Regions from separate parts of the Oleiphilus sp. HI0079 genome, predicted to be linked through region 3. Evidence: predicted binding sites of a transcription regulator. Region 3 holds the regulator's gene; each other region holds the start of a gene.
The links. Region 3 encodes sigma-54, which starts transcription at its own class of promoters, with help from an activator protein. Its sites were predicted from a motif close to TGGCACNNNNNTTGCTNT; they were not measured.
Positions count from the first base shown of each region.

Region 1 (8,199 bases), on a different contig from region 3:
CGAAGATAGTTGGGGGATTGCGCTGGTTGATAAATATAATGATGAGGGCGAACTTTGGCGCGTAGGAACAGCACTGACGAAAAACTTTTATGAGTTGCCGGGCGTTTGGGCTGCGATTAATGTATATCATGATTTACAGGCTAAACGTTACAGCGTGAATGGCCTTTCTTCGGAAGAACGGCAGTCTGTTTTGTTCGATGATGAAGCACCGAATGCTCGCCATTTCAAACCACAGTCTCTGCGACGCAGGGCGCGATAAATACCTGTCTCTTTATGCTGCTAGTTTAAGCGAGAGAAAAGAGGCGTTGGTCAAGTAAGAGAGACGACACAGGCAACAAGGCCTGTGTCGTTTTGTATCATAATTTGTGCTTAACGCTCTATGCGCCGACGAGTCCATAAACCGATTAAACCCATCGCAAGAAGAGCGAGTGAGCCAGGCTCCGGAACCGAAGTCGAATCGTCATCATTTGGTACGGTTGAGCTACCATCACGCAGAAATGATCCATAGACGTTCACGCGGCTGCCGGAAGAGTCGCTTGTCATTATCCAACCGTCTCTAGAGCCAGTTAATGCGGGCAGTGTACTTGTCGTAAAAAGTGTCATTCCGCCTAACGTTGCGCCTGGGTTGATGAAATCTGCTGGAGTAGACGTTTCCCAAATGAAATTCTGGGCACCGACCCTTTCGCTCCAACTGTTCGGACCAGAAAGGCTTGTGCGGGGATCGTTATCCGGATTTGACATTCGAAACAGACTAGCGGATAGGTTGTTGGTTAGGTTCTCGATACTATAAACGTAGCGGTTGTTTGTACCGCCAAGTTCCGCTGCACTGGTAAATTCTTCGGTCACGCGAAAGTCCGCCGATCCATCATCAATGCCATTTACAAACCAGTCCGATGTCGTAATGAGACTTGCGTTTGCTCCAAGGGATGTAAAGCTAAATACGAGTGCAATGCATATTTTTTGTGCTGGGGACAACATGTTTTCTCTCCTTGTTCTGCTCAGATTTTTGTCTTTAAAGCGACTGATAGAGCTGTCGTTAGTTCAGTCTAACTATTTGCACATCCTTAGATATTACAAACCCTCTTTTTACACGGCATGTCGAAAGTTAGTAACAACTAGCAAATAACTGGTCAAAAAATAAGCAATACATGGGCCGCGTAAACGGATGCTGTATAAAAAGAGATACTTAACGATATTGGAGTTTGGGACTTTTTGAGAAAGTGTAAAGCTTTCCGACGGAAACCACAGTAGCCGCTTTTAACGGGAGTTAGACAGGAGTAGTGTGGGGGGCTGCGGTGGAATGGTTATCCGGTGTCCCGTTCACTTGCCTCAACATGAGTCATCTTCTTCTCATGGATTGAGTAACTGGGGCCAAGCCCCAGTTAAAGAATGTGCTAACGGGTAGCGGCGCTTACCACGTCTTGTAGGGTAGAAACTTCCCGTTCATCGTAACGACAACGCGATCGCCTTTTGGGTCTTCCTGTTTTTCAACGTCCATACTAAAGTCGATTGCGCTCATGATGCCGTCACCGAACTTTTCTTGAATGACTTCTTTTAGCGTATCTCCGTATACGCCGACAATTTCATATAAGCGGTAAATGAGCGGGTCTTGTGGAACGCTTTTTTCCCACGTTTTGGTCGGGTATTCCATCAACGCGGCTTTTGCCCCGGTTGGTAAATCAAGTAGGGCGCAGAGCTTATCAGCGGGTTCCTCTGGCATGCTGTTCATGCCGAGGCACGCTGATGTTACCCAGACCGTTCCAAGTCCTAGTTCTTTTGCAATGGATTCCCAGCTCAGCTCTTTTTCTTTTTTTGCGAGTACAACGGCTTCTACGACTTCTTCTTTTTTCATACGGTACTACTCCGTCTTATGGTTGGTAGATCTCGATTGTTAGGTATGTACTGAGAGGTACTTCAGCAATGGCTATGCCATGACATTTTTTAGAGAATAAAATAGATAAAAATGAGGGGCTTAGGGTTGTATTCGCGTTATGTTGGTGCATGTTTAGCGAACTAGCTGCGGTTCAAACCAGTGCAAAGTACTCCCCAAAAATGTCTTAGCCGCACCAATAAATGCATTTAACGTTTACTTGCCTCGGAGCGTTGTCGTATAAAAGTCTAAGCTCGCGCTTAATCTCGCGGAGATTCCCAACGATAAACTGCCAACTGGAAAATATTACGATTTCATTGACCAAACTTCGTTTTTACTTTCGGATAGCGGAGAGTCAAAGCGAGAAGCGGTTTACTTTTGGTGGGGTAAAGAGCTTATGGCCGTTAGAATGAAAGAATACAAAGCACATGTAAAAGTAGTCATGGCTGAAGCGCCGCATATGCATATAGATCTCGCCACAGTGCGTGATGTTGGCCTTGCACCTTGGTTTTTCAATCTCTATCTCGACCCGAAAGAAGAAATGACCGTAGGTCACCGTCGAGATCCATGGATGGCTACTGTGCTTGGAAAACTTAAGGCGCACGGTGCGACGCTCAAGAAATATCCACCCAAAGAAGTAGGGCTCTAAAACATTCGATTGACGACTTCTTGCTTTTGCTGATGTCAAAGTCTTCGAACACAGGCCCCTCTTTGGTTGGCGATGATGGTTTTCGCTAGTGCCGACTTTAAGGTCAACAAGGAGCACATGCCTATGTACGCGGTAATATTCAAAGCGACGGTGAAAGAGTTGGATGATGAGTATTCGACGATGGCACAACGTATGCGTGATCTTGCCATGAATCAATATGGTTGTACTGAGTTTACGGTATGTACTGAAGGGAGCCGCGAAATCGCTATATCGTATTGGCCTTCAATGGCACATATTCGAGCGTGGCATCAGAATCCGGAGCACAGAAAAGCCCAGGCTCTCGGGAAGGGAAAATGGTATGCATCTTATCGCGTTCAGGTGACCAAGCTTATTTGATCGTGTGATGCAGACTGGGCATAACGCGATGTACGTCGGTCATCTAAAAGACGCGGGCCGAGTGGTTCTGAGTTTTCTCGTCTGCGTTGGCGGCCCCTTGGCTTAAGCAAGAAATATCGTTGAACGACATTCTATTTGCCGGCATTTTTGTGGCTTATTTTTTATAAATCTCGATTTGTTTTGCTGATAGGTAGGACGCCAAAGCCTCGTAGGCCGGCAGAGAGGTGGGGTCGATCTTTGCGTTCTTCGCTGTTGGGAAAGAACTAAATCGAACGATCACCATGTCTGCTTTTGGCGCGATATAGATTGTTTGACCATGTACGCCACGCGCTGCATACGCGTCGAACTCATTGTGAAAATGCCACCACATACTGCGATAGCTTCCTCCTTGCATGGTGTTGTAGCCGGCTTTGGCGAAGACGTTTTTATCTGCGCCGTTTCGAATACTTTGTGCAACCGACGCAGGGAAAATACCTTGGCCGTTGAACTCACCGTCATTAAGGAGTGCTTGCCCAAGTCGCGCTAAATCACGCAAGCCAGCGCTGATGCCGCCGCCGGCAAAAGGCGTGCCCTTGGCGTCCACCGTCATGTAAGCGTCTTGCTCGGCCCCCAGCTTTTTCCATAGTTTTTCGGAGATGAGCTTGGCAAGATCGGTGTTTGTCGCACGGGAGACGATCCAGCCTAATGCATCCGTATTGATCGTTTTGTAAGCAAATGCGTCTCCGTGTTTACCGGCCTTTTGAACCGTTTGAAGATATTCGTAATAGCCGTTAGGGCCCTTGTAATTCGCGGGTTTAGGCATTGGGCTGGCGGCGGCGGAATAGAGCCAAATATCGGCTTTCGGGTCGGCGTAATCTTCGCTGTATTGGAGGGCGGTCGTCATATCCATCACTTGGCGAACGGTTGCATCTCCGAATGCGCTGTCTTTTAGTTCGGGGACGATGCTTGCTACTGCAACGCGATCATCAAGTAGGCCTTCCGCAATGAGCATTTCTGCGATTAAACCCGTGAACGATTTGGTCATCGACATAGCTGCGTGTTTGCCATCTTCGTCCAAACAGCCCCTATACTGCTCATAGACAATCTTGCCTTGATGAAGTACTACGATGCCGTCTGTGTAGTTTGCGCTGAGTGACTCTTTCCATGTCATGCTCTTATTGCTTCCAAGGGGGGTGAAGCGAAGTGAGTCTATCCTGTCATCCAGCGCGTACTCAAAGCGATGAGGGGCAGCAAGGCCGCGGCTAATTTGTTTCGTGGGCAAAAGCTCGCGAATATGGCACACCGTCCAGCGTAGATTGGGGAAGCTGAAGTAATTCGATTGCGGCTGCATAACCAGCTTGTCGTCCGGGGGCGGAAACCCTTGCATCAAGCCTAGCTGGTTTGGGTCTGATGTCGCAGCGTTTAAGTCGGTTTTCGATTTCACCACAGCCGTTTTTTCTGGCGTTCGGTCGGTCTCGGCTTGGCTTTTTGAGGTTTTATCACTCGCGAGACAACCTGACATAGAGAGCGTCAGAAAGACCAGCGCGAACGCTCTGCAGAAAGGATTGATGGATGTGTGCATGGTCAACTCTTTTTGTTGTTTCAAAACTTGTTTAAGGCCGATAGCCAGTATGATCAATTTGATGGTTTTTCTTTCTACTTACAAGCCTGCCAAATCCCTCTATGATGGAACGAATAAAAAATATACGTTCAAAGCGATTCTTGGGGATCTTTATGACACAAAAAATTCTGGTTACTGATGCTTCTGGTTTTATTGCTGGCCACTGCATTCTCGATTTGCTTGAGCATGGCTATGCGGTGCGTGGGACGGTTCGAAATCTGAAAAAAGCGCCTGCATTGAAGGCAATGTTTGCTAAGTACACGGACAAGGCCGATAGCATTGAGTTCGCGCAGGCTGATTTGCTCAGTGACGAAGGATGGGTTGACGCCGCAACAGGGTGTGATGGCTTGTTTCATCTCGCATCGCCTGTTCCCTTGCAGCAACCGAAAAATGCCGATGAGGTGATTCGCCCTGCAAGAGAAGGCGCATTGAATGCACTAAAAGCCGCGAATACAGCAGGAATTAAAAGGGTCGTGCTCACCTCTTCTATTGCGGCGGTGATGTTTGGGCATGGTGATCAGCATCGCACCTTTACCGAGAAAGATTGGACGAATGTTGATGCGACAGATGTTGCTTACTACAAAAGTAAGGCGTTGGCAGAAAAGGCGGCTTGGGATTATGTCGCCGGTACCGACATTCAACTTTCTACCGTGCTACCAGGCTTAGTACTTGGGCCTGCCTTGGAGAGCGACTACGGCACGTCATTGCAATTAATTGTCGAGATGTTGAAAGGAAAGTATCCCGTGGTTCCGCAAATTGGCTTTGAGGCTGTAGATGTAAGAGACATCGCTTCATTGCACCGTTTAGCGTATGAAAGCCCAGACGCGGTCGGTAAGCGGTTTATTGGGACGAATGGTTGGGTGATGTTTAAAGAGGTCGCTCAAATTTTAAAAGAGGCGTATCCGGATTCAAAAGTCTCTACTCGAGAGTTGCCCGTGTTTCTCTCTAACATTCTGTCCTACATCGTGAAAGATATGGAAATGGTGAAAGGCGAGGGCGGTAAAACCAAGAAGGCCGACAATAGTGCGGCTATGTCCTTGGGTTGGCGGCCTCACTCGATTAAGGATGCAGTAGTAAGTGGCGCTGAAAGTTTGATTGAACTAGGTGTGGTGCGTAATTAAGTAGCGGACGGAAACTTCAGACAGAGATCGTCTTCGCACGATTTTTCATGCTGCCATACATTGGGCAAACAAGGGTCTTGATTGGGCAGAGTTGCAATGCCGTTTCAAGACCAAAGCGATGCGGTTAATGCATCAAACTATTCAGCTGGAATGCGCCGATGATGCCGTCTACGAGCATTTGAGTGCCGACGACGCAAAGAATCAAGCCCATCAGTCTCGTGATAATGCCGGTAATCGCCTCGCCAACGCGCTTCAAAATACGCGTGCTGAGCAAAAAGCAGCACAGCGTAACAAGGCACAGGATAAAGAACGCGCCTATTGTGATCAGCGTTTCATGCCAGGAACCCATCGAATAGTTCATGGCGGTAGCAATTGTACCGGGGCCAGCAAGGATCGGGACCGCCAACGGAGAGACGGAGAGATCTGGATGTTCGACGGTGTCTGCAGAATGAAATTTCGATTCTTTACCATTCAGCATGTGATAGCCAATGATGAAAATTAGCACGCCCCCTGCAATGCGGAATGCAGACAGAGAAATGCCGAATAGCTGGAACAGGTATTGGCCGATCAAAGCAAAAGCGACAATCGTCACGAAAGCAATCAGAATGCCTTTTGCCGCCAGCTTACGGCGTTCATCGTAATTGAGATTCTCACTCAACGAGGCGAAAACCGTGGTGTTAGCTATCGGATTCATAATGGCAAAAAATGCCATAAATACGCTGAGTCCATGTTCGACGATGCTGCTCATTGGTGTTGCATCCTTTTAGATGAGTGTTTGAAGAAACGCATTGAGCTTATGGATGAGACGACTTAAAGGCAAGCCCGCAATCACGCGATAGAAAAGGCCTGTACCCTAGTTCAAAGTGTCTTTGCCCTTATCTGGTCGATATGCGGTCGAGATTGCGGGTTAGCAGAGAATGAAGGGTTTACGGTTGTTTTAATGCGCGTATATTTGTTCTCTTCTTTTATTCGATAGCACTGTTTTTATGCACTTAAAACCATCAGATCTTAATCTTCTTCGGGAACGGGCCGAGCGCGTTGCCAAAGAGGCGGGCGCACTTATTATGCGCTATGCGGGCGCAGTGCCAGAAATCAAACATAAGGCCGGTGCTGTCAGTCTTGCGGCGCAGGTTGTGACGGAAGTAGACCACAAGTGTGATGCGTTGATTCGCGAACGCTTAATGGACACGGTTGATCGCTTCGATCTGGCTCTGCTCACTGAAGAAACTGAAGATGACGGTTCGCGCTTAAAAAAAGACTATTTTTGGTGCGTTGATCCTTTGGACGGAACGCTCGCTTTTACACGTTCCGTGCATGGATACTCGGTGGCCATTTCTCTCATTACGAAACAAGGTGAGCCGGTTATTGGTGTGGTTTATGACCCACTTAAAGATGACCTGTATTCTGCTGTGAAAGGGCAAGGTGCGAAGCATAACGGCCAGCGCTGGAGACCGCTCGATGAAAACAAAGTGGCAGTGGAAGAGGCGGTAGAATTTATTGTGCAATTGGATTGCAGCTTTATTGAGAGCACTCGTTTCGTTGACATATGGGCGCGTGTGGAGCAATGGGCTGTTGATCAGGGTTATTCGGGCGCCAGGTATTTGAGCGACGCCGGCGGTGTGATGAGTGCAATTGCGGTGCTGCGTGAACCCCCTGCCTGTTACTTTAAACCTCCGAAAGACCAAAGCGGCGGCGGGAGTGTATGGGACTTCGCAGCGACGGCATGCATTTTTGCCGAAGTAGGTGCATATGCGATGGATTATTCTGGCAAGTCGTTTCATTTCAATCCTAAGGGTGATACCTATATGAATCATTGCGGCGTGATGTTTTCAACCAATGACTTTAGCGCTTCGATGCAAGCGGCGGGTATTATGCTGGGTTGAAGCTTGCTAGGTTGAAGCTTGCTAGGGAGCTCGTTCGGAAAACACTGTTTTAGATAGGCCACTTCTGAAGTTTTATTGACCCCGTAAACTAAAGTCAGTTATTTGAGAACGAAGAGCTGCTCAGCCTAGTTCTCGTAACAATCAAGAAGTGCTTAATCAAAATAATAATAGGGTGACCCTCATGGCCATTGTGCTCAACGTATTCTTTATCGCGGTATTGTGTGTGATCTTAAATACCACGCAATCAACACTTCTCGATATGCTTTTCAGTAACGCTATCGCGCAAGCAGTATTGTTCTTTTTCGTTGTTTGCATCCCCTTCTGGCGCACAAAGAGAATGTCTTATGTGGATATCGCCTGGCCTTTTGGTGTGGCTATTATCGGCGCGCACATTCTTTTAATGGGCGAAGCCGAGCCTATTCGCAACACCATTGTTGGGGCTGTGTATTTGTTCATTGGATTAAGAATGGGCATTGGCGCGATTACTATGGCGAAGGCGACGGGTGTTATTTTCAAGTATGAATTTCCACGTTATAAATACCGGCGCACTATGCTTGAAGCCGAAGGTTCAAAACACGTGGATGCGCATATGTTGGGTGAGGCAGTGGCGCAAGGGTTTGCCAATATGACGGTACTGGCATTACCCGGTTTTTTGATAGCCACGAGTTCTCTGCAGGGTA
Region 1 is NZ_LWFT01000112.1:854-9,052, forward strand. It holds partial or broken gene A3750_RS01615 (DUF1329 domain-containing protein) at 1-259, shown strand, start outside; gene A3750_RS01620 (PEP-CTERM sorting domain-containing protein) at 370-978, opposite strand; gene cynS (cyanase) at 1,412-1,852, opposite strand; gene A3750_RS25660 (hypothetical protein) at 2,187-2,519, shown strand; gene A3750_RS01635 (antibiotic biosynthesis monooxygenase) at 2,643-2,915, shown strand; gene A3750_RS01640 (serine hydrolase) at 3,070-4,476, opposite strand; gene A3750_RS01645 (aldehyde reductase) at 4,629-5,636, shown strand; gene A3750_RS01650 (MarC family protein) at 5,761-6,384, opposite strand; gene A3750_RS01655 (3'(2'),5'-bisphosphate nucleotidase CysQ) at 6,623-7,519, shown strand; gene A3750_RS01660 (DUF1295 domain-containing protein) at 7,701-8,199, shown strand, end outside.
Region 1: A3750_RS01620 (PEP-CTERM sorting domain-containing protein) is a predicted target of sigma-54. The motif match lies at 1,139-1,156, and genes of this name have one in related genera.

Region 2 (8,199 bases), on a different contig from region 3:
GAGCTCAAGCGTTTCCTCAATTAATAGCAATTGCTCCGAGGTCAGCTTCGCAAAAAGATTACCTAAGACAGCTTTGTTGCCTGCCATCGACAGCTCAAGGTTCTCGAAAACACTTAGCTCTTCGAAGACCGTGGGTTTTTGGAATTTACGGCCAATTCCGGCCTCTGCGATTTCTGGCTCGGTCATCTTAAGAAGATTGATCTTCTGCCCGAAATACACGCTTCCCGTATCGGGCTGGGTTTTGCCGGTGATGATATCCATCATCGTGGTTTTTCCAGCGCCGTTAGGGCCGATGATGCAGCGAAGCTCGCCCTCGTTTATATAAAGATTTAAATCGTTGATTGCCTTGAAACCATCAAAGCTCACGCTGACGTCTTCCATATAAAGAATGCAGCCCTTCCGTACATCAAGATCGGGGTTCTCAGTTGGTTGTATAAAATCGAATACGTGATCTTTGTCTCTCACCGCATCGATATAATTCATGATTGGATTGCTCATGCTGCAGCCTCCTTACGTCCGATTAGGCCAGCAATGCCTTTGGGTAAGAAGATTGTTGTAATCACAAACAAGCCGCCGAGAGCAAACAGCCATACCTCCGGCAATACGCCAGTAAAATACGTCTTCGCGTAATTCACCGCGATCGCACCAACGACCGCACCGTAAAGCGTAGCCCGGCCACCTAACGCGACCCAGACGACGAGCTCTATCGAATTTAACGGTGAGAATTCATTTGGATTAATGATGCCTACTTGAGGCACATACAAAGCACCGGCAATGCCTGCTAGCGCCGCAGAGAATGTCCAAATCCATAGTTTGAAATTCTCTACTTTGTAGCCAATAAAACGGGTGCGCGACTCAGCATCACGAATAGCCATTGCTACACGCCCCAGTTTTGACGTGACAATGAAACGACAGGCGAGATAGCCACATGCCAAAGCAACGGCCGACAGCGTAAATAACGTCAGTCGTGTCGCGTCAGATTGTAAATCAAAACCTAAAATGTCTTTGAAATCGGTTAAGCCATTGTTACCACCAAAGCCCATTTCGTTTCGATAAAATGCCAACATCAATGCAAATGTAAGCGCCTGGGTAATGATCGACAGATACACGCCTGTCACTCGCGACCGAAAAGCGAGCCAACCGAAAACAAAAGCCAGCACACCAGGTGCAACGACTACCATTAATGCAGCAAACCAAAATTGATCGAACCCTTGCCAAAACCAAGGTAACTCGCTCCAATTAAGGAACACCATAAAATCCGGCAATAAAGGGTCGCCATATACACCTCGGTCTCCGATCTGCCGCATAAGATACATACCCATCGCATAACCACCGAGCGCGAAGAACGCACCATGGCCTAAGCTAAGTATTCCCAAATAACCCCAGATCAAATCGACGGCTACAGCGAGAAGCGCAAAAGTAAGATACTTGCCCAGCAAGGTTACGGTGTAAGTTGGTATATGCAGCGCACTGCCTGGAGAGAAAACCGTATTGCAAATGATGACTAATACGGTGACTGCCGCGAGGACCGCCAAAAACGTTATCGTCGCTCTATCGAAAACCACGTTCTGATTCATATTTTTTGAAGTTAACATCTTAAGCCTCCGCTGCTCGACCTTTTTGCGGGAACAAGCCGCGCGGTTTTTTCTGTATGAACAGAATGATAAATACCAGCACAAGAATCTTGGCAAGCACAGCACCGGAAACAGGTTCCAGGAGTTTATTGGCCACACCTAAAGACATGCCAGCCACCAACGTTCCCCATAGGTTCCCTACACCACCAAAAACGACAACCATGAAGGAGTCAATGATATAAGACTGACCTAAGTTCGGGCCAACGTTTGTCAATTGACTAAGCGCTACTCCCGCAACTCCCGCAATCCCGGAGCCTAAGCCGAACGTCAATGCGTCCACCCACTCCGAACGCACACCCATTGCACGCGCCATTTCTCTATTCTGGGACACTGCACGTACCTGAAGACCAAGAACCGTCTTTTTGAGGATAAAGAACAACAATGCAAACACAGCCAAACAAAAAATAATGATGTACAACCTGTTTAGTGTGAGGGAGAAAATCGGGTTGATATCAATCGAGCCAGACATCCACTCTGGTGTCTCTACGCTGCGATTAAGAGGCGAAAAGATACTACGCACCGCTTGCTGCAATACTAAACTTATGCCGAACGTCGCCAATAGCGTTTCTAAAGGTCGTCCTTTTAAAAACTGAATCACACCACGCTCAATAGCAATACCCACCAAACCGGATACGACAAAAGCGGCCGGAATCGCAACAATAATGGATGCGCCAATCGAATCCGGCATGAGCAACTGAATCACATAGGTTGTATAAGCGCCTATCATGATCAATTCGCCGTGCGCCATATTGATACAGCCCATTACACCAAAGGTAATCGCAAGCCCAATCGCCGCAAGCACCAATACCGACCCAAGACTTAGACCAAAAAAGATGGTCTCCATCCAGCCGTAAAACTCGGCTTTATCCTGTATTTTTGCGAGCGCTTTTTCGGCTGCTGCGGAGAAAGGTGCCTCACCCTTTTCAACAACTTTTTGTAGCCGGTTTCGCACTTGAGGTTGGAGGCTTTCGGAAAGCGTTTCGATCGCCTTGAGCTTGATGGATGTATTCTCGCTTTCTAGTGAGTCTAGCGCTATGACGCTATCCAACAAGAACAGTATGTCTGCATTTTTCTCAACTTGTCTTTGCTCGTGGACAATTTCAAGTGCTGTTTCGTCTGCACCAGAGAGTAACGACTCCACCGCTGCTTGCCGTTTCTCCACATTACTATGCTGGAGGTTTTTGGCTGCGAGATAAGCCCGAATTTCACGACGCAGATTATTATTAACAGGAACGCGTTTTATAGCCCGCTTTTTGGTAATGAGTTCCGATTTAGACGGTTCATTTAAGTAGACAACCTGCATACCCTCACTCGACTTAGATTCGAGTACAACAAGTTGTTTTTGTTTTTTATGGCGGTACAAATCGCCATTCAATAGAGCTTCTAGCGCCATATCAGCGCTTTCATTTTTTGATGCGATGAGCTTACTTACGCCTTGCTCAACTTTTTTTAGTTTTCCAGTTATCAGCAAATCGATGCCTTGCTCGTAAAGGCCGGTATCATTTGCGTGAGTTGACAAGGACATTATTGTAAGTATTAGGGCAATAACCGATCGCCCTAAGCAATTTCTTAGGCTCGCCATGGTGGTTCCTTGGAGATGAAATTGGATTGTTTTTGTTTTAGTTGGTTTGAATAAAGAAGGGAGCCAAAGACTCCCTTTTTCGAACTTCTATGGTAATTAGAAGTTTTGACCAGAACACTTACCAGTCTTAACGTTGTAGTTACCACAAGACAAAGGCGCTCTCCAATCAGAGATAACATCTTTTGAACCTGGTAGGAAGTCAGACCATGCATCGCCCTGAACCAGACCATTTGTAGACGACACAACCTGGAATTGACCGTCTTCTTGAATCTCGCCGATCAAAACTGGCTTAGTAATATGGTGGTTTGGCATCATCGTCGATAAGCCGCCAGAAAGGTTAGGAACAGAAACGCCGATGATCGCATCTTGCACAGCAGATGGGTCAGTAGTACCGGCTTTCTCTACCGCCTCAACCCACATGTTGAAACCAATATAAGTTGCTTCCATTGGGTCGTTTGTAACGCGATCTTCGTTACCGATGTATGAATGCCATGCCTCGATGAACTCGTCATTCGCATCGGACTCAACACTCATAAAGTAGTTCCAAGCAGCCAAGTGGCCAACTAGAGGCGCAGTGTCAAGACCAGCAAGCTCTTCCTCACCAACCGAGAACGCTACTACAGGAATGTCTTCCGCAGAAATCCCTTGGTTGCCAAGCTCTTTGTAGAATGGAACATTCGCATCGCCATTGATGGTTGATACAACTGCAGTCTTCTTACCCTCTGCGCCGAACTTTTTGATGTCCGCTACAATGCTCTGCCAATCAGAGTGTCCAAAAGGCGTGTAGTTGATCATGATGTCTTCTTCAGCGACACCAGCATCTTTCAAGTATGCTTCTAGGATTTTGTTTGTTGTACGTGGATATACATAGTCAGTACCCGCAAGCACCCAACGCTCTACACCTTGTTCGGCAAGATAGTCAACGGCTGGAATTGCTTGAGTGTTTGGCGCAGCGCCTGTGTAAAATACGTTTTTCGAAGACTCCTCGCCTTCGTACTGAACCGGGTAAAACAGGATATTGTCTAACTCTTCAAATACAGGCAATACAGATTTACGCGAAACAGATGTCCAGCACCCGAACACAGCGGCCACTTTTTCTTTTTCGATAAGCTCACGTGCTTTTTCAGCAAATAGAGGCCAGTTTGACGCAGGATCTACGACCACAGCCTCTAGCTGCTTCCCAAGCACCCCGCCTTTCTTATTTTGCTCTTCTACCATCATCAAAACGGTGTCTTTCAATGTTGTTTCTGAAATTGCCATCGTTCCAGATAGTGAGTGCAGTACCCCAACCTTGATGGTATCAGCGGCATATGTAACCGAAGCACCGACAGACAGCGACACTGCAGCTGCAACCGTCGCCAATTTAGTCTTAAAGTTTTTCATCGTTAACGTTCCCCGTTCGAAGAATTATTGTTTGTTTTTTAGGAGTGCTTGTATGCGATCTTCCTGCAGGGGGTTAGAGCAAGTGCTGCGCCGTTTCCTAGAAACTAAGATAAATCAGACACTTAGTACGTATATTTGCGTATAGACAAAGCCTGACCAAGAACCTGTCGCACCAATAGCGGGCGAAAAAATCCAAAGCATGCGACTGCCACGCCCTGTTTTGGCGCAAGCGAATGCAACAAAGTCAAATATGCTCGTGTGAATTAGTATGTATATTCTAATTATGGTGGGTAAGGTGAATATATATCTGATACCGGACGTTTCAGATTTGTTATCACTAGCGGAGACGCTAGAGTGGACTTTGCCCTTGGATTCCAAGGGCTTTTTTTTGCCTTGAGAATAGATCGCGCTAAGGGACGCCGCAGGTCACACCCGTGCCACCTAAACCGCAATATCCATTAGGGTTCTTCGCTAAATATTGCTGATGATAGGTTTCGGCATAAAAATATTCCTTCAAAGGCGCGATCTCAGTCGTAATACTTCCAAGCCCTGCTTCTTCGAGTGCATTTTGGTATTGCTGATAGCTCGTTTTTATCACGGCCAAATCAGACTCTTCTAAGTAATAGATCGCCGATCGATACTGCGTACCAAGATCATTCCCCTGCCTCATGCCCTGCGTTGGATCATGTTTCTCCCAAAATACTTTTAAAATCTCGATGAGGCTAATGATGTCCGGGTCGTAGACTACATGAACAACCTCAGTATGGGCTGTCATTCCTGAACAAATCTCTTCGTAGGTAGGGTTGTTAGTAAAACCTCCAGCGTAGCCCACGGACGTAACGTAAACACCATCAAGCTCCCAAAAGGCCCGCTCAGCGCCCCAAAAGCAGCCTAACCCAAGGACGATTTGCTTCATTTCAGCAGGGTAAGGGGCAAAAATGGTGCGGCCATTCACGAAGTGCGTTGGTTCGATTTCTAACGGCTCGCTTCGTCCGGCAAGAGCATTCGCTTCATTTGGCATCTCGATATTCTTTCTAAGGAAATAACTCATGGAACCACCTCAATAGGATTAACGCTCACAATAGTAAACGTTGAACTTAGTACTCTTCGCATAGTACGTACACTTTCCAAATACCGACTCAATGATAGTGGGATAGCGCAGAAAATTATTAGCCACGATGTACATCGGCGCGTATCGCGCCATCTTGGAGTGAGCGGAACGGATAAATCGCTCAGTGGTTTCATACTCAGTAGAAACGCCTTGATGAAATGGAGGATTCGTCACAACGCCATTAACCCTCCCCTTCACCTCTGACCAACCGTCGCTTGGGTAAACCGCACCCTCTAAGCCATTTAACTTTAGCGTTGTTTTAGTAGCTAAAAGCGCGAACCAGTTAATGTCTATACACTCTAGTTTTATCTCTGGATTGACCTTTTTTAAATAAGCCCCGATAACTCCAGCACCACAACCGAAGTCTAAGGTGCGCCCTTTCAAGCGCCTTACTTTTTGCTCCAGCAACAATTGCGTGCCCTCATCTAACTTTCCGGAAGCGAATACTCCAGGAATTGCAGCAAGTTTGAGATCGGTTCCGTTTATATCAACCGACAGTTCTTCAACGTAAGAATTGACATCAAATGTATCTCTCGCCTCAAAACCTGTAGCTTCCCACAATTGACAGTGTTTGGCCGAGTCGAGCTTTTCGCTCTTCTCCGCTCGCTGAGCGAGTCTTTTTGCGCCGCTTGCGATACCCGCCTTCTTCTCACCAACGAGAAAAACACGACCATCGCCTTCTACAAAATTTGCGGCGATATCTAAATAAAGCTCTAACTCGGGCTTGGACTTAGGCATAAAAAGAAGAACTTGCTGATACCTACCATTAGGTAAGACTTCTTCACCCTGACTAAATTCGCCGCCAATTCCAAATGATACGTTTTCGGCTTTCGAATCTTTGAAGAAGCTGTAACTACGATAGTTAAAGGTCAGAATATGCGCTTGGCGGATGCTAGGCTCCAATGCGCACGCGGGTGGCTCGATGACGAGACGACGGGCATCTTCGGGAAAATACTCTTCATTTCTACCAATAACTTGAACTGTAGGGTGCTGCAATGTGGTTCCTTAATTAATTTCTTCTCGTTCTTGCTCAAACGGCATGAGCTCTGTTTCTTCTTCGATCGACGAATAATGAAAACTTAGGTTGGTATAGTAGCGCGCTGTAATAATTTCGTTATCTGGCACCTCATAACGCGGCACGGCGCGAATCGCGTCAAGGACCGAGATATCTAACAGGGTATGCCCGCTCGATCGATAAATATACGCATTTTCAAGATATCCACTCGAACTGAGCTCAACTTTAATAATGCCTCGATGCAGCTGATTCCCTTTGTATGGGTTGATCCAAAACGACAGGACCTGTTTATTCATTCTCGCCAAATAACGATTAACCAGTTGCAACTCTTTTGATTCGTTTTCGCTAAAGGGTTGCTCCACCAAGGCGTCTGATAATTCGCCATCACTTAGCAACTCCAGATTACCGATGCCTTCAAGGAACTCGCCCGGGATAGTCAACTCTTCCAGGCTTGGCAGTGCGTCAATACTAAACTCTTCAACGGCGCGACTTGAGGCACTCTCTGATGACTCAGCCTCTGCAGTGCCAGCCGCATCACCTAGCAGCGTTTGGTTGCTGGAGCCTATCGTACTGACCACCTCTCGCGCTTCTTCTGATCTCTCGTCCACAACCTCTTCTGTCAAACCTTCTGACACCTCGAGATCTTCGATTTCTTCTTGCGTGCTAGGTGTTATTTCAGTTTCCGCAATATGCTCAACGTCACGTTCATTGCCGCCACCGGCGACTATTTTTCCTTCTATCTCTTTACTTTGGTTATTGCTCGCGAACTCTTCACTATTGTGCGCTGGCAGATGCTCTTCGGGCTGATCTTGCAGAGGCACATCTAAGGCTTGTTGTTCTGGTTCTTGCGGCGTGGATTCAAGAGCTTGTTCAAGTTGAGGTAGAGGTTGCTCAACATGCAGTTGAACCTTAACGCTCTTTTGTTGCGGGGATGGAAGGCTCACTTCTTGTGAAAACAAATACGCCACGATCGCCGAGCTATGAATCAATATGCTCGCGAGCAAAAGCCTAAGAAAAGCATTGTTCTGCTGTCGCTTGGTATGCATCAGATAATTAACAGTTAAAATCCCAGCGAAATCTTAACATTTGAGCGTGGTTTAATCTGCCATATCGCTCTCATCATAGGTCAAACTCAAAGGAAAAGTGACCATCGCTCTCCGTGCATCCGGATCTGACGGAAGCTCCAAGTATCCCGCACCTAATACTGCACTGTAAAACGCCTCATCTAGCGCATCGTTTCCAGAGCGTTTTTTAAAGGCGATAGCATTAACTTTCCCTTGCCGATCTAACAATATTGTGATCACGCCTTGATAGCGATTTCCATCTTTCTTGGGAGCGTCAAGATACTGAGTGATGCGCTTGACCCCTGCCAGCATAGACTGATCGAATATCTGCCGCTCAAGAGGGTTGAGTTCCTGAATCAACTTCATACCATCTACTTCGCGCTTTTTGACCTTGGATGTACCCGCACCCT
Region 2 is NZ_LWFT01001194.1:19,764-27,962, reverse strand. It holds gene urtD (urea ABC transporter ATP-binding protein UrtD) at 1-483, opposite strand, end outside; gene urtC (urea ABC transporter permease subunit UrtC) at 495-1,595, opposite strand; gene urtB (urea ABC transporter permease subunit UrtB) at 1,597-3,159, opposite strand; gene urtA (urea ABC transporter substrate-binding protein) at 3,313-4,599, opposite strand; gene msrA (peptide-methionine (S)-S-oxide reductase MsrA) at 5,009-5,650, opposite strand; gene A3750_RS21265 (methyltransferase) at 5,669-6,706, opposite strand; gene A3750_RS21260 (TonB C-terminal domain-containing protein) at 6,716-7,714, opposite strand; gene A3750_RS21255 (TonB C-terminal domain-containing protein) at 7,823-8,199, opposite strand, start outside.
Region 2: urtA (urea ABC transporter substrate-binding protein) is a predicted target of sigma-54. The motif match lies at 4,675-4,692, and genes of this name have one in related genera.

Region 3 (6,783 bases):
AATAGAGTGCGGTGTCATTATCGGCTTCCCGAAGCTGGTTGCAAAACTCTGTATCGTTAAAGCGCTCTGCAATTTGGCTAAGCAACTCTAGGTGTTCGCTGCTGGCTTCTTTAGGTACGATTAAGACAAACAGTAAGTCGACAGGAAGGTTGTCGATTGCGTCGAAGGCAACCTGTTCTTTTAGAACAAACAGGGCACCAATAACCTGTGTACATTCACCCATACGGCTGTGAGGTATTGCGATACCTTGGCCTATTCCCGTGCTGCCAAGACGCTCTCGTGCGACGAGATTCTCAAACAGGCTGTGTTCGGGTAGGTCGGGTATCTTCGTCGCGATTGTCTCTGCTACATGCTCAAGCACTTTTTTCTTGCTTGAGCCAGGGAAGCCCGTTTGGGTCAGCCCTGGCAGCAGGATAGAGTCAATCGTTATCGAACTCTCGTTCATACTTTATCCAATATTTCTGGGTTTCTAGGCTGCACCGTGAGAGCGCGACACCTGTTTCTCTTTGAGTTTGAGTATTTGTCTATCGAGTTTATCAATAAGCTTGTCGATAGAGGCGTACATGTCTTCGTCCTCAGCTGTTGCGTGAACATCTGTTCCATAAACATGTAAGGTGGCTTCGGCGATCTGTCTCAGCTTTTCTACAGATAGGGTGACTTGCACATTCGTGATACCGTCCACGTGACGCTCGAGTTTCTCTAGCTTTTCGGTTACGTAGTTCTTCATTGACTCAGTGAGTTCAACGTGGTGACCGGCGATATTTACTTGCATAGTTATCTCCTCGTAGATTTTGTTAGCGTAGACGCTAACGGTCTGCTTCTAAATCACAAAACGCTTAATTCGCTTTTTACATCAAGCGTTTCCTTTCATTAGAAGGTGGAATAGACATCGCTTCTCGATATTTCGCTATCGTACGTCTAGCAACGTTAATTCCTTGATCTTTCAGTACTTCTGCAATCTTACTGTCGCTTAGCGGCTTCTTTGGATTTTCAGCGGCAATCAGCTTTTTAATGATGGCTCGGATGGCAGTCGAAGAACACTCGCCGCCAGAGGCAGTGCCAACATGGCTTGAGAAAAAGTACTTTAACTCAAAAATGCCGCGTGGCGTATGCATGTACTTCTGTGTTGTTACGCGCGAAATCGTAGATTCGTGCATGTCGACCGCTTGCGCAATATCGTGAAGAATTAATGGTTTCATTGCTTCTTCACCATAGTCTAGAAAACCCTGTTGGTGCGCAACAATCTTGCTTGCGACTTTGAGTAAGGTTTCATTCCGGCTTTGCAGGCTTTTGATGAACCACTTTGCTTCCTGCAATTGGTCTTTCATGAAGTTGTTGTCGGCGCTGTTGTCTGCACGTTTGATGAAGCCAGCATAGCCGCTATTCACTCGAATTTTAGGAGCGATCTCCGGGTTGAGCTCTACTTTCCAGCGGCCCTTTTCTTTTTTAACAATGACGTCTGGAACGACGTATTCTGGTTCGTTCTGGATAATCGCTTCACCGGGACGCGGGTTGAGAGATTGAATGAGCTTTAATACGTCGATCAGGTCGTCTTCTTTCAGGCGACTGCGTCGAATCAGTTGTGCGTAGTCGCGACTACCAAGTAAATTTATATAGTGACTAACGACTAGCTTTGCCTGGGGAAGCCACTTTGTTTCTGGATCTAGTTGGCGCAGCTGAAGTAGCAAGCATTCTTGGAGATCTTTCGCAGCCACGCCGGCTGGATCGAAGTGTTGCACCCGCTTTAATACTGCAGCAACTTCATCGAGTTCAACGGGATCTTCGTCTTCTTCGTTGAAGAGGCCTTGATGTATATCTTCAATATCGCTTCTTAGGTAGCCATCAACATCGATCGAGTCAATGATGCTTTCTGCTATAAAGCGGTCTCTATCTGAGAAAGGTGTTAAGTTGAGCTGCCAAAGGAGGTGATCGTTGAGTGTTTCGGTTGGCGAATTACGACTCTCAAAGTCGCTTTCCATCTCATCTGAACCAGAGCCAGATCCTGAGCTTGCTGGCCCCGAAGACTGATAAACATCTTCCCAGGCAGTATCAACAGGTAAGTCATTTGGAATCGAGTCACTAAATTCTTCACGCTCGCTGTCGTGTAGCTCTTTCGCTTCGACTTGTTGATTGCCCTCGGGTTCGCTTGACTGTTGATTGACGTTGCTCGACTGTTCATCGCTTGATGAATTGCTAGAGTCACCGCCATCTTCCATCAGTTCGAGCATTGGATTGGATTCAAGCGCTTCTTGTATTTCAGCTTGAAGATCCAATGTCGATAATTGCAGCAGTTTTATGGCTTGCTGCAATTGTGGGGTCATCGTGAGATGTTGCCCCATTTTGAGTTGTAGGGATGCCTTCATTACCATTTGTCGGTCATCCTAGCTTCTTGTAATGCTGGTCATTGTGGACTGTCGTCTCTTTATGCTGCCCAAAGGAGCTAGCTCGTTTTTCTATTTTAAGAACTTCCGAGGAGAAATTGAACGAGTTTTTCACTCTCATATATAAACCTTTTTTCACTGGAAATTGCACAATGAATTTGGTTCTAAATTGTAAACTCGTCGCCGAGGTAAACTTCTCGGACTTTTTCGTTTTTGAGAACGTCCTCGGGAGAGCCTGATGCGATAATGTGTCCATTCCCTACAATATAGGCTTGCTCGCAGATGTCTAGCGTCTCGCGCACATTGTGGTCAGTAATCAATACGCCAATATTTCGATCTCTCACCTGGCGAACAATATGTTTGATGTCGCTGACTGAAATCGGATCAACGCCTGCGAATGGTTCATCCAATAAAATAAAGTCTGGTTCCATTGCAAGGGCTCTGGCTATCTCAACTCGTCGGCGCTCGCCGCCTGATAAAGCCATGCCGTGGCTTTCTCGAATATGTTGAATGTGGAATTCTTCGAGTAGTTGATTGGCTTTGTCTTCACGCTGTTTGTTGTTTAAATCTTTTCGCGTTTGCAGAATTCCTAGGATGTTTTCATACACAGTCAGTTTGCGAAAAATTGAGGCCTCTTGGGGGAGGTAGCCAATGCCCGCTTTTGCGCGGCCATGCATAGGAAGGCTGCTTATGTCTTTATCGTCAATTAATATGTTGCCCTTGTCTTGAGGGACTAAGCCGACAATCATATAGAAACAGGTTGTTTTGCCTGCGCCATTCGGACCGAGAAGACCAACAATTTGCCCAGATTGAATCTCAAGTGAAACATCGATAACTACTTGGCGTTTTTTGTAGCTTTTGGCGAGGTTCTTTGCCTGAAGGGTTTTCATGCGCTAGAGCTTGTCCTCATTTGTACTTGTTTCCGCTTCGTTTGAAGGGTTCTGTATGTCTTCCGTTGGCGTAGTCGGTTGGTTAGGGAAGTACTGAATTTTAACGCGTGTTCCCGTGCTTTCGTCGCCTTTGGCTCTAATTGCTTTTCGCATAATGTCATATTCAATTCGATCACCCGAAAACGAGTTCGTCGTTTGTGCAAGCTTCGCATCGCCACTAAATATAAGAACGGCTTCTTCGGCTTTGTAAGTGATTTGCTCAGCCTGCCCGGTGGTTGCGTCGTCACTGCCCGGGTCTTGTTGGTTGAATGTCGCAGGAGAGCCGATGGCGACTATTTGCGTGACGCTGCGGTCTTTTGCGAAGACAGTAATGTTGTCAGCGGTAAGCTTTGTACTGCCTTGTTTTATAAGTACGTTGCCGCGGTATGTTGAAAGACCTTGCGAATCGTCAATTGTTGCGCTGTCGGATTCGATCTCAATGGGTTGGTTTCTATCAACGTCTATGGCATGACTCTGCGCGGGAAAAAGGGCAAGGCATGCTAGAAAACCGATCAGCGCATTCAAGCTATTTCTGGGCATTGTAAGTGCCTCGAACGCGCTGCGGTAGCTCAATTTTTCTATCATTTAGTGATGCCTTAAGGCCTGACGAGGTCAGCGTATTATGATTTTGGGTTATCTTAACCTTGCCGGGAGTCGATATAAAGTCATTCACCGTGTCGATGCGAAGATCCTCTGTTTCGAATGTAATGAGATCGTTAGTTTCTCCAACGCGAGACATCAGTACCTCGTTTTGCAAGGTTAGCATTCCGGTGTCTGTTCGATATTGTCCATCTTTTGCGTCTAAGCGAAATTGTTCGCCTGTTTCATTAACATAGTCGATCAGTGGGCGTTCAGTTTCAATAAGGTTTTCGCTTTCGTAATAGTATGATCGCTGCGTTTTGATGAGCAGTTGCAGCTCGCCTTCCTCATTAAACTCTTTTAGTTCGGTGCCTTCGGCAAAGGCGCTTGGTTTTCGTGTAGTGTCTTCCTGAATCAATGACGTCTTTTGTTCCAGTTGATTCGCGTAGTAGATGCTGACCCCAAAGACGGCCACTATGAGAGGTATAACAAAACGAGATCTGGGCTTAAGCCGTGCCATGACAGTGCCTACTTCTCTAAGAAGTGTTGATGGATGCCATCTAGCAGATCTTTGGCGTCGAGAATTAAATCGCAAACTTCCCGAACTGCGCCTTCACCACCTTTTGTATTCGTGCAGTAGTCGGCGTGCTGGCGAACGAATGGGTGGCCGTTTGGTACGGAAAAACCTAGCCCGCTAGCTTGCATTGCAGATAGATCTGGCAGGTCATCGCCCATATAGGCGCATTGCTCCCACTCTAATGAAAGTGCTTGGCGAACGCTATCAAGAGCGACGCGCTTGTCTTCTCTGCCTTGGATCAAGTGTTCGACGCCTAGGTCTCGGGCGCGACGCGCAACCAGGGGTGAGTTGCGGCCTGTGATTATGGCGACATTGATACCATTCTGTTGCAGGAGTTTTATGCCGTGCCCATCTAGAGTGCAAAAAGCTTTCAGCTCATCTCCCTGTGCTGAAAAGATGATGCGACCATCGCTGAGCACTCCGTCTACATCTAGTCCAAGAAGTGCTATGTTTTTTGCCTTTGAACGCGTTTGTTCATCGAGCTGCTTGCTCATACAACACCTGCTTTTAGTAAATCATGCATATGAATTACACCGACTAGGGTTCTGTCAGGCTCGGTAACCAGCAGACCTGTGATTTTATATTCTTCCATTACATGCAGGGCTTCGGCTGCCAGCGCATCTTTGTTAATGGTTTTGCAATTTTTGGTCATAATGCTGCCGATGTCGGTTTGATGTAGGTCTACCTGTTCGTCAAAGGCGCGGCGTAAGTCTCCATCAGTGAACAAACCTTCTACTTTGTTGTCGTTATCGACAATGGCAGTCAGCCCAAACCCCTTACGTGAAATCTCAAATAAGCCTTCTGATAAGGAGGATGAGGGCGGTACGCTTGGCACTCTATCGCCGATATGCATGATTTGCTCGACGGTTAGGAGGAGCTTTCTTCCTAGGCTCCCACCAGGGTGCGAAAAGGCAAAGTCTTCTTCAGAAAATCCGCGTGCTTCAAGTAGTGCAACTGCAAGCGCATCGCCTAATGCTAAAGTCACTGTTGTGCTTGAGGTTGGGGCGAGACCAAGAGGGCAGGCTTCGGTTTCAATGCTGATGTCTAATGATACATCGCTTGCCTTGGCGAGTGTGGAGCTCTGCTTGCCGGTCATGCTAATTAGGGGGGCGCCCATGCGTTTGATCAAAGGCAAGATCGTTACAACTTCTTCAGTTTGGCCGGAGTTCGATATAGCGAGAACGACATCTTGCTGAGTAATCATTCCTAGGTCGCCATGACTTGCTTCGCCAGGATGGACAAAGAACGCTGGGGTGCCAGTACTGGCGAGTGTGGCGGCAATTTTATTAGCGATGTGACCAGACTTTCCCATGCCAGTCACGACAACGCGTCCCTTGCAGGAGAGCATGATTTCGCAAGCTTTCTCAAAATTGCTGTCTATTCGATCGAGCAGGGCATTTACTGCATTTCGCTCAATCTCAATGGTGCGCTTGCCTGATTCAATGTAATTCATGCTAGTGCTGTAACCGAGTCCTTGTAAAGAATAACTAGATAGACAATATAGCTGCATAAAAGCGTGATGCCGGCTATTTTACCAATTTGGTCGCGCTTACTCACATGATTTACTAGGCAAAGAATCGCAAGCCCAAATGTGAGTACAAGCATAAAGCCGTAATCCCGGAATAACGAGACCTGGTCAATGATTGGCGGCGATATAAAGGCGGGTATAGCCATGACGGCAAGTAGATTGAATAAGTTTGACCCTATTATATTTCCTAGCGCCAGATCATGGTGGCCTTTTAGTGCGCTTGCAATCGAGGCTGCCAGCTCTGGGAGGCTTGTGCCAATTGCGACAATTGTTAGCCCGATGATGAGATCGCTAACGCCGAGCTCGGTGGCGATGCCGCTCGCGCCCCAGACAAGCATTCTTGAGCTCAAGACCAAAGCAACAATGCTTCCAATAAGGTAAAGGTAAGCTTTTGCTTGAGGGATGTCGCTGGCTTCATCTATCTCTTCTGGAAGCTCTTCGGAAGATGAAGAAAGCTTGGCGAGCGCGATCAGGGATATGATGAGTAAGCCGGACAAAATCAAGCCGTCGTAAAAAACGATCGTGCCGTCGATTATAACGAGCGTCGCAAGGCTGGTAGCAATTAATAGAATAGGCAGTTCGACTCGAAGTATGCCAAGCTTAATCGGAATCGCTGAAACGAGCGTAGTTAGTCCAAGAACTAATGCAATGTTCGCAATGTTGGAGCCAATGGCGTTGCCGACTGCCAAGTTGCTTGAGTCTTGTAGCGCAGCCATCGCAGAAACAATCAGTTCGGGAGCGGATGTCCCGAAGGCAACGACGGTCAAGCCGACGAGCATGGGGGTCATT
Region 3 is NZ_LWFT01001228.1:635-7,417, reverse strand. It holds gene ptsN (PTS IIA-like nitrogen regulatory protein PtsN) at 1-445, opposite strand, end outside; gene hpf (ribosome hibernation-promoting factor, HPF/YfiA family) at 470-772, opposite strand; gene A3750_RS21740 (RNA polymerase factor sigma-54) at 849-2,363, opposite strand; gene lptB (LPS export ABC transporter ATP-binding protein) at 2,546-3,271, opposite strand; gene lptA (lipopolysaccharide transport periplasmic protein LptA) at 3,275-3,850, opposite strand; gene lptC (LPS export ABC transporter periplasmic protein LptC) at 3,837-4,409, opposite strand; gene A3750_RS21720 (HAD family hydrolase) at 4,418-4,960, opposite strand; gene A3750_RS21715 (KpsF/GutQ family sugar-phosphate isomerase) at 4,957-5,919, opposite strand; gene A3750_RS21710 (calcium/sodium antiporter) at 5,916-6,783, opposite strand, start outside.